DNA from 2 places in the Kitasatospora sp. NPDC001540 genome. Region 2 is predicted to be linked to the other one. Evidence: riboswitches for the same ligand, from Rfam matches in the RefSeq annotation. Region 2 holds a riboswitch; the other holds the start of a gene.
The links. Region 2 has a riboswitch for thiamine pyrophosphate ahead of thiC (phosphomethylpyrimidine synthase ThiC). Riboswitches for the same ligand answer to the same signal wherever they lie in the genome.

Region 1 (5,743 bases), 250 kb from region 2:
TTCATGTAGGAGGCCTGCGCGCCGGTCTCGTCGCCGGAGGCCACCGGGCGGTCCTTGGCCGAGATGATGCCGGTGGTGACGGTGCCCTCCAGGCCGTAGGGGGCGCCGATGGCGATGGTGGCGTCGCCGATGGCGACCTTGTCGGAGTCGCCGAGCGGCAGCGGGGTGAGCTTGTCGGTGGGCGGGTTGTCCAGGCGGACGACGGCGACGTCGTAGCCCTGGGCGCGGCCGACGACCGAGGCGCTGTAGGAGGAGCCGTCGGAGAACTTGACGGTGAGCTTGCCGCCGTCGGCGGCGGGGGCGACCACGTGGTTGTTGGTCAGGATGTGGCCCTCGGTGTCGAAGACGAAACCGGTGCCGGTGCCGGACTCGCTGGAGCCCTCGGCCTTGATGGTGACGGTGGACGGCAGCGCCTTCGCGGCGATCCCGGCGACGGACTCGGGGGCCCGGTCGAGGTTCTGGTGGGTGTTGCCGACCGTGACGGTGGTGCTGTTGTGGCTGGCGCTGCTGCCGCCGTTGCCCCTGCCGTTGTCGGTGACGGAGGCGCCGATCGCGCCGCCCGCCAGGCCCGCTACCAGGGCGACGGCCGCGACCAGGGCGATCAGCGAGCCGCGCTTGCGCTTGCCGGGGCCGCCCGCGCCGGGCTGCGGGACGGTGCCCCAGGGCGCGCCGGGCCCGCCGCTGCCGGCGCCGCCGGTGGCGTCCCCGCCGGTCGGGTGGCCCCAGCCGCCGACCGGGTGGCCGGCGCCGAACGGGTGCTGCGGCTGCTGCGGGGCGTTCGGGTCGCCGGGCGCGGCCTGGCCGCCGTCCTGGAGGACCGGGGCGGGCAGCGTCGGGGCGACCGCGGTGGTGGCCTCGTCCGGCCGGGCGTACGGGCTGGCCGGCTCGTCCGGGCGGGTGTACGGGTTGGCGGGTGCGGAGACCGAGCCGTACGGGTTCCGGAACGGCGGCGGCGCGTCCACCGGGGCGGCGGGGGCCGCGGCGGCGGGGGCCGCGGCGGCGGGGGCCGCGGCGGCGGCCGGGGCCTCGGGCACCTTGCCGAGCTGCACGGTCTGATCGGCCGCGGGCAGCACCGGCGGCGGAGCGTCCAGGTAGGACGGGGCGGGTGCGGGCGCGGGGGCCGGGGCGGGTGCGGGGGCGGCGGGCGTACCGGACCCGGCGGCCACCGCCTCGGTGCCGGTGGGCTCGGTGGCCTTCTCCGGCGGGGTGGTACCACTCGCGTGCTCGGTGCTCACGGACGACCTCCATCGCTGAACAGAACCTTCGGCCGCGAACCGCGGCGCCGGGGTCACGGTCCTCAACCTCGGGGCACAGTTTTTCCTATGCCGGATTCGGACACCGTAAGCGGCCCCCTGAAGAAATCATGAGAAGCCTTAGGCCGCCCTGACATGCCCACCGACGCACCCACCGGCGCACCCGCTGCCGGGCCCGTCGGCACGCTCGCCGACGTGCCCGTCCGCGGTCCCGCGATGCGGACGGTCGCACCCCCGGTCTTGGCGTTCCCCCGGTCGGAGGCTAGCCTGTCGCTCCTGTAAACCGAAGAACGTCGCGGGAGCTTGGACCAACCAGGCTGAGAGTGCGCCGGTTCGACCGTAGGGCATGGCGGTGACGCCACCACGGCCGAGGGGGCGCTGACCGCCGGAACCTGTCCGGGTAATGCCGGCGTAGGGAGTATCGGCCATGACGGCTGTTCCGTCTGCCCAGTTTTCCGAGCGCACCCCCGGGGCCGACCCCGAGGTGCCCGCCGAGGCGCGTGCCGAGGCCCCGCTGACCCTCGACACCGCCCCGCCGCGCACCCTGGACTTCCGGGCGCTGTTCGCGCTGTGGGCGAACCTCGGGGTGAGTCTGATCGGCTTCACCAGCGCCGCGACGGTGCTCGGCGAGTCCGGCCACGAGCTGGGCTTCGCCGCCGCCGTGACGGCGATCGTCGCGGGCACAGTGATCGGCACCGCGATGCTGGCGGTGGCGGCCCTGGTCGGCGCCCGGACCGGCGCCCCGGCGATGGCGGTGCTGCGCGGCCTGTTCGGCACCCGGCTGTCGTACGTGCCGACGGTGCTGAACATCGTGCAGTGCGTCGGCTGGGGCGTGTACGAGCTGACGGTGGTGGCCTGGGGCGCGCAGACCGTGTCCGGCACCGCGGGCTGGCGCTGGCTGTTCGTGGTGCTGGCGGGCGCGCTGACCACGGTGCTGACGATCTGGCCGCTGGGCGCGATCGCGGTGCTGCGCAAGTACGTGGCGGTCGCGGTGGGCGCGGCGATGGTGTACTTCACGGTGCAGTTCGCCCGGCAGGGCTTCCCGGACCCGGGCGCGGGCAACTGGCACGGCTTCCTGCGCGCGACGGACGCGGTGATCGCGGTGTCGGTGTCCTTCGTGCCGCTGGCCGCGGACTACACCCGGCACGCGCGCAGCTCGTCGAAGGCGTTCTGGGCGACGTTCTCCGGCTACTCGGTGGCCCAGGTGTGGTGCTACGTGCTGGGCGTGGTGGCGCTGCTGCAGTCGGGCGGGGACGCGGACCGGATCTTCGAGTCGTTCACCGGCGTCGCGGCGGGCTGGGCGTTCCTGCTGGTGCTGGTGCTGCGGGAGACCGACCAGTCGTTCGCGAACGTGTACTCGACCGCGATGTCGATCCACAACCTGCTGCCGCGGGTGGACCGCCGGGTGCTGACCGGCGGGATCGGCGTGCTGGTGACGGTGCTGGCGCTGCAGATCAAGGAGTTCACCGACTCGTACTACGGGTTCCTGGGCCTGATCGGCTCGGTGTTCGTGCCGCTGTTCGCGGTGCTGGCGGCGGACTACTTCCTGGGCGCGGGCCGGCGCGGCTGGAACCTGGCGCAGGACGCCCCGGCGCGCTGGTCGATGCTGCTGCCGTGGGCGGTGGGCTTCGCGGTGTACCAGTTGCTGGCCCCGTCCGGCATCGGCGACTGGTGGACCGGGTTCTGGGGGGACGTCCAGCGGGCGGTGCACTTCACCCCGCAGGCGTGGACCTCGGCCTCGCTGTTCTCGTTCCTGGTGGCGGCGCTGGCCACGCTCGCGGTGACGGCGCTGGAGCGCCCGGGGGCCGTCGGGCGCCCCTGAGCTGTTCACCCGCCCGTCGCCGCGCCGGTGGTCGGCGGCCACCGGGCGCCGCGTACGGTGGTCGGCGTGGACACCCAGCACAGCGCGGCCGGTTCGCCCGCCGCCCGGACGGACCGCGTCGAGCGCTCGGCGGTCAAGGTGATCGCCCACCGGGGCTCCTCGGCGGCGCTGCCGGAGCACACCGAGGAGGCCTACCGGCGGGCGCTGGAGGAGGGCGCGGACGGGCTGGAGTGCGACGTCCGGGTCACCGCCGACGGGCGGTTGGTGTGCGTGCACGACCGCACGGTGGCGCGGACCTCTGACGGGCGGGGCACGGTGTCGACGATGACGCTGGCTCAACTCTCCGCGCTGGACTTCGGCTCGTGGAAGCACCCGCAGGAGCCGCGCCGCAGCTCGGTGCTCACCCTGGAGCGGCTGCTGGAGCTGGTCGCGGACGCCGGGCGGCGGGTGGAGCTGGCGATCGAGACCAAGCACCCGGTGCGGTACGCGGGCCGGGTGGAGGCCGAACTGCTGCGGGTGCTGGGCCGGTTCGGGCTGCTGCCGGCCGCGCCGGAGGAGTCGGCGGTGCGGGTGATGAGCTTCTCCGAGCTGGCCCTGCACCGCGTCCGGCGGGCCGCCCCGGCGGTGCCCCGGGTGTACCTGTGGGAGCGGCGGCTGCCGGTGCTGGGCCGGACCAGGTCGCTGCCGGGCGGCGCGGCGGTCGCCGGTCCCGGCATCGAGCTGGTGCGGCGGAACCCGGGCCTGGTGACGGCGCTGCGCCGGGGCGGGCACCCGGTGCACGTGTGGACGGTGGACCGGCCGGAGGACGTCGAACTCTGCCTGGAACTCGGCGTGGCGGCGCTGATCACCAACCGCCCGGCCGAGGTGCTGGCCCAGCTCGGCCGCTGACCGCGCCGCCCGGCGGCGGGCGGCACCCGGGGCCCAATCGCGTGACAGAAATACCGAACGGGGTATTTCCGGGCGGTGTTTCCCGGCGATCACCGCCGCTGAACGTGAGGCACCCCTCACCTTTTGGCCGGAGTCCGGGCGGATGTCGTTAATACCGCCATCGGATCGTCGAACGTCCGTTTCCGACGCATTACCGGCGGGCATCCATCCCTCGGCAGAAGCTGAAGGAGGTCCGGGGGTGGCGTTGATGGTGGCGCGAGCTGTGCCAGTTCAGGCCGGGTCGACCTCATCGGCCATGGCGGTTCCGCACGGACCGGCCAGTGTTTCGACCGCGCGGCGCAGGCTGCGCAGCGATCTCGGCGACCGGTCGATACCGGAAGCGGTGATTGACGACGCGGTGTTGATCCTCTCCGAACTCCTCAGCAATTCCTGTCGCCACGCGAGACCGCTGGAGCACGACGACGACGCGGCCGACGAGGAGGCCGACGGCGGTACGGTGCTGGTGAGTTGGCAGATGCGCGGGGACGGCCTGCTGACCCTGGAGGTGACGGACGGCGGGGCGGCGACCCGGCCGGTCCCGGCCAGCCCCTCGGTGACGGCGCACGGCGGCCGGGGCCTGAGCATCGTCGGCAAGCTCGCCCGGGACTGGGGCGTGCGGCACGCACCCGGTCAGGTGACGGTGTGGGCGGAGCTCCCGGCGTTCGGGCAGGTCGCGGGCGGCGGGCGGCGGCGCAGCGCCTGAGCGGGGCCCGGGCGGGGCGGCCCGGGCGAAGTAGGCTGCCCGGAGCAACGTCCGACGTCCCCGGGAGAGCCGCACCATGGCCAAGAAGGCCGCGAAGAAGCAGCCCAGCCAGTCCACCGCCGTCGAGGGCGAGGTCCCGGTCGTCGGGGCGCGCGAGGCGTGCCCGTGCGGTTCGGGCCGCCGCTACAAGGCGTGCCACGGCCGCCAGGCGGCGCACGCGGTGCAGGAGTTGGTGCACCGCCCGTTCGAGGGCCTGCCGGGCGAGGCCGACTGGGTGGCCCTGCGCGAGCTGGTCCCGGCCGCCACGGTGCCGCTGACGCTGGCCGCCGGGGTGGCCGAGGAGGCCGTCGGCGAGGTCCCGTCGGTGACGCTGGCGACGGTGCTGCCGCTGGCCTGGCCGGCCCTGCGCCGCGCGGACGGGTCGATCCTGCTGGGCCTGCAGACGCAGTCCTCCTCGGGCGACCTGAGCCGTGACCTGGCGGACGCGCTGGAGCTGGCGCTGGCCACCGAGCCGGGCACCCCGGTGCCGGCCCGCCGGACCAACCCGGGCGGCCGCCGCCTGCAGGAACTGCTGGACACCACGGCCGCGTTCGTGCCCGAGGTGCACACCGGCTTCGAGTTCTGGCTGGAGGACGCCGAGACGGCGACCGGCGAGGTGGCGGCCTCGCTGGAGCGGGCCAACGCCTCCGCGATCCCGACCGAGAAGCTCGCCGGGGTGGACTCCGCGTACTGGTGCGGCACCCCGGACAAGAACCACCTGCGCTGGGTGATGACCGTCCCCGAGGAGCAGTTGCTGGACGCGCTGGCCCGGCTGTCGGCGGCCGGGGACAGCTCGCTGGGCGAGGGCACCAAGCTGGTGGGCTCGTTCCGGGCGCACGGCCTGACCGTCCCGGTGTGGGACCTGCCGGTGGAGATGACCGCCGCGGAGGTGGAGAAGCCCGCGGTGGAGTTCGCCGCGAAGCTGGCCGAGGTGCTGGCCGCGCCCGCGCCGCTGACCGCGGAGGAGCGCCGGGCCCGGGCCAACCTGGTGAGCCGTCA
Region 2 (5,743 bases):
GACCAGGCCCGCGCCGATCCGTCCCGTCACCCGCCCCACCAGTCCGATCACATCGGGATTCTCCCCCTCGGGGCGCCGGTGTGAACAGCGGAGGCCCGCCCGGGAACGCTCCCCCCGGGCGGGCCGCCGGTGCCGGACGTCAGCTGTGGTCACCGCTCCGGCGGCGCAGCGCGAACAGGATCCCGGCGCCGACCGCGATCACCGCACCGCCGCCCAGCGCCAGCGGCAGCGCGCTGCCGCCGCCCCCGGTCTCGGCCAGCTCCGGCACCGGGGCGGCCTGCACGGTGGTGCGGGTGGCCGTCGCGGTGGCCGTCGCCGTCGCGGTGACGGTCGGGGTGGCGGTGGTCGTCGCGGTGGCCGTCACGGTGACGGTCGGGGTGGGCGTCGGGGAGGGCTCGACCGGGGTCGGGGTCGGGGAGGGCGCGGTCGAGTACACCGCGACGTGGCCGAGGCCGCCGACGCCGAACTGGGTGCACGTCCCCTCCGGGTGCTGCGGGTCGCCGCTCTTCCAGGGGCTCGGCCGGTCGACCCAGGTGTCGTTGTCGTTGTCCAGGACCTGCTGGGGGCCGGCGCCCCACCAGAAGTGGTACTCGCCGATGTCCGCCACGGCGTTGCCCGGGGCGGAGATCCGCAGGCCGAGCTTGACGGTGCTCCTGCCGGGCACCGTGAACGCGTCCGGGACGGCGAAGCTCATCACGCCGTTGCCGTCGTCCTTCCACGCGGGCACGGCCTTCCACGTGCCGGTGCCCGGAAGCTCGTACTCGACGCCGAGCGGCACCTCGACGTTGAACTCCAGCGACTCCACCCGGAAGTTCACCAGGACGCCCGGCACGTCCCGGGAGTCCCGGTTGGTGAACTCCAGCGCGCTCTCCGCGCCCGGCGTGCCGATGACGACCGGCAGACCCGCCCCGTCCTGGTACTCGGGCCAGCTGACGGTGAGCCCGCCGCTGATCACGCCGTTGGCGCAGGGCGCGGGGACGGCCGCCGGAGCGACCGCGGTGGCGGCGCCCGTGCCCAGGGCGAGGGGTGCCAGGAAACCTGCGGTGAGGACGGCCGAAGCGGCCAGGACTCGGTAGCTGCGCACGGTGCGGGAACCCCCTGGTGAGTGGAGTCCGGTCCCGGGGGCTGAAGTTGACGTCGCGTCAAGGTGCCGCCCGGCCGGTCGGTCGAGGTCGAACGCGTGTTCCGCGCGGCAGCCTACTCAACACCGTGCGCGTCCGTACCGGTTTCGGCGCCCTGGACCGGTGCCCGTCCGGTGCCCTACCGTGGTCGGCGAACGCAGGCGGCGCACGCCCCTGCGCGGAACGGGAGCTCGGAGCACCGGGCTGAGAGGGCGCTGACGGTACGCGGGCCCGCGTACCACCTGCTGCGCCGACCGCAGGAACCTGACCGGGTAATGCCGGCGTAGGGAGTTGAAGGTCGCATGACCGCATTCACCGAGCACACGTCTGCCCACCAGCCGTCGGCCGACCGGCCGTCCGCCCACCAGCCGTCCGCCACCGGGTACCCGACCCCGGCCTGGCGCAAGGCGTACCGCCAGGGCAGCCGCCCCGACCTGCGGGTGCCCTACCGCGAGGTCCACCTCACCGACGGGCGCACCGTCCCGCTGTACGACACCTCGGGGCCGTACACCGACCCGTCGCAGCCCACCGACGTCCGCCGGGGCCTGGCCGCGCTGCGCGACCCCTGGATCCGCCAGCGCGGCGACGTCGAGGAGTACGAGGGCCGCGCGGCCCGGCCCGAGGACGACGGCATCCGGCACACCGCCCCGCGCGGCGGCGACCTGCGCAACCTGGACGCCGTCTTCCCCGGTCGCCCGCGCCGCCCACTGCGCGCCCGCGACGGTGTCGCCGTCACCCAACTCGCGTACGCCAAGCGAGGGTTGATCACCCCCGAGATGGAGTTCGTGGCCCTGCGGGAGGGCCTGGAGCCGGAGTTCGTGCGCGAGCAGGTGGCCCGCGGGCGGGCCGTCATCCCGGTCAACGTGAACCACCCCGAGGTCGAACCCGCGATCATCGGCACCGACTTCCTGGTGAAGATCAACGCCAACATCGGCAACTCCGCGGTCACCTCCTCCATCGAGGAGGAGGTCGAGAAGATGACCTGGGCCACCCGCTGGGGCGCCGACACCGTCATGGACCTCTCCACCGGCCGCAACATCCACACCACCCGCGAGTGGATCCTGCGCAACTCCCCCGTCCCGATCGGCACCGTCCCGCTCTACCAGGCGCTGGAGAAGGTCGACGGCCGGGCCGAGGAACTCAGCTGGGAGGTCTACCGGGACACCGTCGTCGAGCAGTGCGAGCAGGGCGTCGACTACATGACCGTGCACGCGGGCGTCCTGCTGCGGTACGTCCCGCTGACCGCCCGCCGCAAGACCGGCATCGTCTCGCGCGGCGGCTCCATCATGGCCGCCTGGTGCCTGGCGCACCACCAGGAGAACTTCCTCTACACCCACTTCGAGGAGCTCTGCGACCTGCTGCGCGCCTACGACGTCACCTTCTCGCTCGGCGACGGCCTGCGCCCCGGCTCGATCGCCGACGCCAACGACGAGGCCCAGTTCGCCGAACTCACCACCCTCGGCGAACTCGGCCGGATCGCCCGCGCCAAGGACGTCCAGGTGATGATCGAGGGCCCCGGGCACGTCCCGATGCACAAGATCCGCGAGAACATGGACCTGCAGAAGGAGATCTGCGACGAGGCCCCGTTCTACACCCTCGGCCCGCTGACCACCGACGTCGCGCCCGGCTACGACCACATCACCTCCGGGATCGGCGCCGCGATGATCGCCTGGTGGGGCACCGCGATGCTCTGCTACGTCACCCCCAAGGAGCACCTGGGCCTGCCCGACCGCGACGACGTCAAGACCGGCGTCATCACCTACAAGATCGCCGCCCACGCAGCCGACCTCGCCAAGGGCCACCCCGGCGCCCAGGCCTGGGACGACGCCCTCTCCGACGCCCGCTTCGAGTTCCGCTGGGAGGACCAGTTCAACCTGGCCCTCGACCCGGAGACCGCCCGCGCCTTCCACGACGAGACCCTCCCCGCCGAACCCGCCAAGACCGCGCACTTCTGCTCCATGTGCGGGCCGAAGTTCTGCTCGATGAAGATCAGTAAAAGCATCACAGAGCTGTACGGCGACAAGGCCGTGAACACCGAGTACGACGCTGAGGCCGTGGCTGGCATGCAGGCCAAGTCAGAGGAGTTCGCGGCTCAGGGCAACCGGGTCTACCTCCCGCTCGCCGACTGATCCGCCGTCTCCGATACCGCGCTGCCCTGGGAGGAAGAGGGGGCTTCCCAGGGCAGCGCTTCGACGTGCGTCAGGCGTCCCAGGCGCTCACGATCGGTTCCGGCCACTCGTCGGCGGTCGCCACGAGATCGGCTGGCAAGAGCGCGACCAACAAGGACCGGCTGTCAGCGACGGCCTTCAACGCGGCCTCCTGGGCCTCGTCCCTGGTGTCGAACATGCCCTCGCCCACGGTCTCGTTGTGGGGCGGCTCGCCGACCTCGCCGACCCATTGCGACGCACCCGGCCACACCCGGACGTGTGTCAACCGGGAAGGCTCGGGCAGTCCCGTGACTCCACGGGCAGCGGCTTCCTTGATCACGTCTTCGATGGTCATGATTGGGCTCTCCTCATCTCTGCCAATGCGGCATCCAGCCGTGCGGAGCGGACCACGGTGGAAAGGTCGGTAGCGGTGCGCGCGTAGTGCTCGGCCTCGTCCCGAGCGCCCTGGCGGTAGAGCACCGTGGCCAGTTGGGCGGTGTCGATCGCCTTCGAGCGGGCCCGGTTGGACGTCTGGGAGTCAACGGCCCGGCGGAGCCGGGACACAAGGTCGGAGACCGGCTTCCCCTTGATGGTGGCGAGCAGGTAGAGCGCGTGTCCGGTCTTGCCGTGCAGCTTGTGCGGGGTGAAGTACCACATCCAGCGGGGTTCGCTGCTGAGGTCGGTGACACGGCTGTAGATCGACTCCGCAAGGCTGATCTGGCGCATCACCTCGGCTTCGTCGCCCTGTAGGGCGTACGCCTGCGCCTTCACCGCTGCGATCATCGCAAGCGCTGACAGCGGAACATTGCCCATGGCCATGTCCGCCAGCGCAACGGCGTCCTTCGACTTGCGCTCGGCGATCTCCTGGCGGGCGAGACCGGTTGCGACGTGGCATAGCAGCCTATCGTCGCCGGCCTCCTGGGCGGCCTTGATGCCGAGTCCGAACGTACTGCGTGCGGGTGCGCTCTGGCCCGCGTCGAACGCCGACCACGCCGCGAGGTCGGCGAGATTGGCGATCTGGCCGCACAGCCGGTCGCGGACGCGCGGTCCCATCGAGGACTTGGTGAGATCGACAGCGCTTCGTAGCTCGCCGAAGGCGAGATGGCGTGTAGCGAACCCTCCGCTTCGCCGGTCCCACTCCTCTAGAGCGAAGGTGCGTTCGGCGATGTCGTCAACATCCTTCATCCCTAAGACAGTTGGTGACGGCATCACGTCCGGCAGGATGCCCGCCAGGGAGACGGCCAGGAAATCGCGGCGCTTCGACTCACTCACCTCCTCGCGGTCGCGCCGGGTCCTCTTCGGGAACAGTCCCAGCTCTGTGTTCGTGGCCACGCCGAAGACTCCGCGCAAGGCGTCGCGGACCTCTTGCTCCGGCCACGTGATCACGCCACGTTCTAATCGGCTGATCACGTTGGCGTCAATCGCCCTGTCGCGTCCTGTCGCGGCCTTGATCCGGGCGTTCACACGGGTAGCGACTTCGCCTTGGGTCCACTCTCGCCCGAGACGAAGCCGTCGTAGCGCGTCGTTGGTCATCTGAGGCCCGTCTCTGCGGTACCGCTGATGGGAGCCAGACAGCCTAGTGAAGTGCCTGGCGTCTGCCTACAGGATCGCCCTGTCTCTACCCGAACCGGCAGAAGGCATCGGTGTGGGTGGGTGTCCGGGACTCCTCCGGCGTGCTGCCGTGCCGCACGGCCCCGACGTGGGAGGCGGAGTCCGGTTACGGCCTGGGGCTGGTGGACGCCCTCTCGGCTCGCTGGGGCGTGGCCTGGGCGCCGTTCGGCAAGTGGGTCTGGTTCGAGCTGAGGACGGCGAAGTCATGACCATCGAGCGGAATTCGGCCGGCAGCCGTCACCGCGGCGAACACCGCGATCCTGTCGGCGCGGTGCTGACTGGTTTCTGGGCGCTCGGCCACGTTGTCACCGTTCTTCTCCTCGGCACTTCGACGGCCCACCAGTTGGACCCTGACCACCTCGGCCCGATGCGGACGCCCCAGTCGGCTCCGGACCGCGAACCGCCTACCTGAGGGACGCACCTCAAGACTCCCGCTCCGGCCTGCAATCCCCCCCCGCAGGCCGGGACGGGTTCCGCAACTCCGTACGACCCGGAAACCGACCGAGGAATGGAGTTCAGATGGACGTGGCCCGCGGGTCCTTCGTCACCCTCGACGGCCTCAGCGCGAGCGGGAAGACCACCGTCGCCCCGCTGCTCGCGGCCCTGCTCAACGGCATCCACCTCACGGACGGCACCTTGCCGACGTTCCCCCGCACGAGGGCGGAAGTGGACGCCACCGGCAACCTGCCGGCGCGGTACCACTGGTGGATGATGGCGAACCACCTCAAGTCCGAGACGGCCCGTCAGATCATCGAGAGAGGCAGGACGGTGGTGGTCGAGTCCTACTTCCCGCGCACCGTCGCCACGCACAGCGCCATGGGGCACGACTGCGCCCCGGAGTACCCGAGCGGGGTTCTCGTGCCG

Region 1: it holds a riboswitch for thiamine pyrophosphate, as region 2 does, so the genes downstream of both, ACFY00_RS06900 (purine-cytosine permease family protein) here and thiC (phosphomethylpyrimidine synthase ThiC) in region 2, are expected to answer to the same signal.

Annotation. Positions count from the first base shown of each region.
Region 1 covers NZ_JBIAVO010000003.1:372,462-378,204, reverse strand. Annotated here, with positions in the region: gene ACFY00_RS06905 (S1C family serine protease) at 1-1,235, opposite strand, end outside; TPP riboswitch at 1,539-1,690, shown strand; gene ACFY00_RS06900 (purine-cytosine permease family protein) at 1,681-3,075, shown strand; gene ACFY00_RS06895 (glycerophosphodiester phosphodiesterase) at 3,217-3,963, shown strand; gene ACFY00_RS06890 (ATP-binding protein) at 4,211-4,705, shown strand; gene ACFY00_RS06885 (DUF5926 family protein) at 4,782-5,743, shown strand, end outside.
Region 2 covers NZ_JBIAVO010000003.1:121,766-127,508, reverse strand. Annotated here, with positions in the region: gene ACFY00_RS05775 (hypothetical protein) at 1-51, opposite strand, end outside; gene ACFY00_RS05770 (hypothetical protein) at 140-1,084, opposite strand; TPP riboswitch at 1,295-1,428, shown strand; gene thiC (phosphomethylpyrimidine synthase ThiC) at 1,424-3,250, shown strand; gene ACFY00_RS05760 (hypothetical protein) at 3,321-3,623, opposite strand; gene ACFY00_RS05755 (hypothetical protein) at 3,620-4,801, opposite strand; gene ACFY00_RS05750 (hypothetical protein) at 4,912-5,088, shown strand; gene ACFY00_RS05745 (hypothetical protein) at 5,085-5,291, shown strand; gene ACFY00_RS05740 (AAA family ATPase) at 5,399-5,743, shown strand, end outside.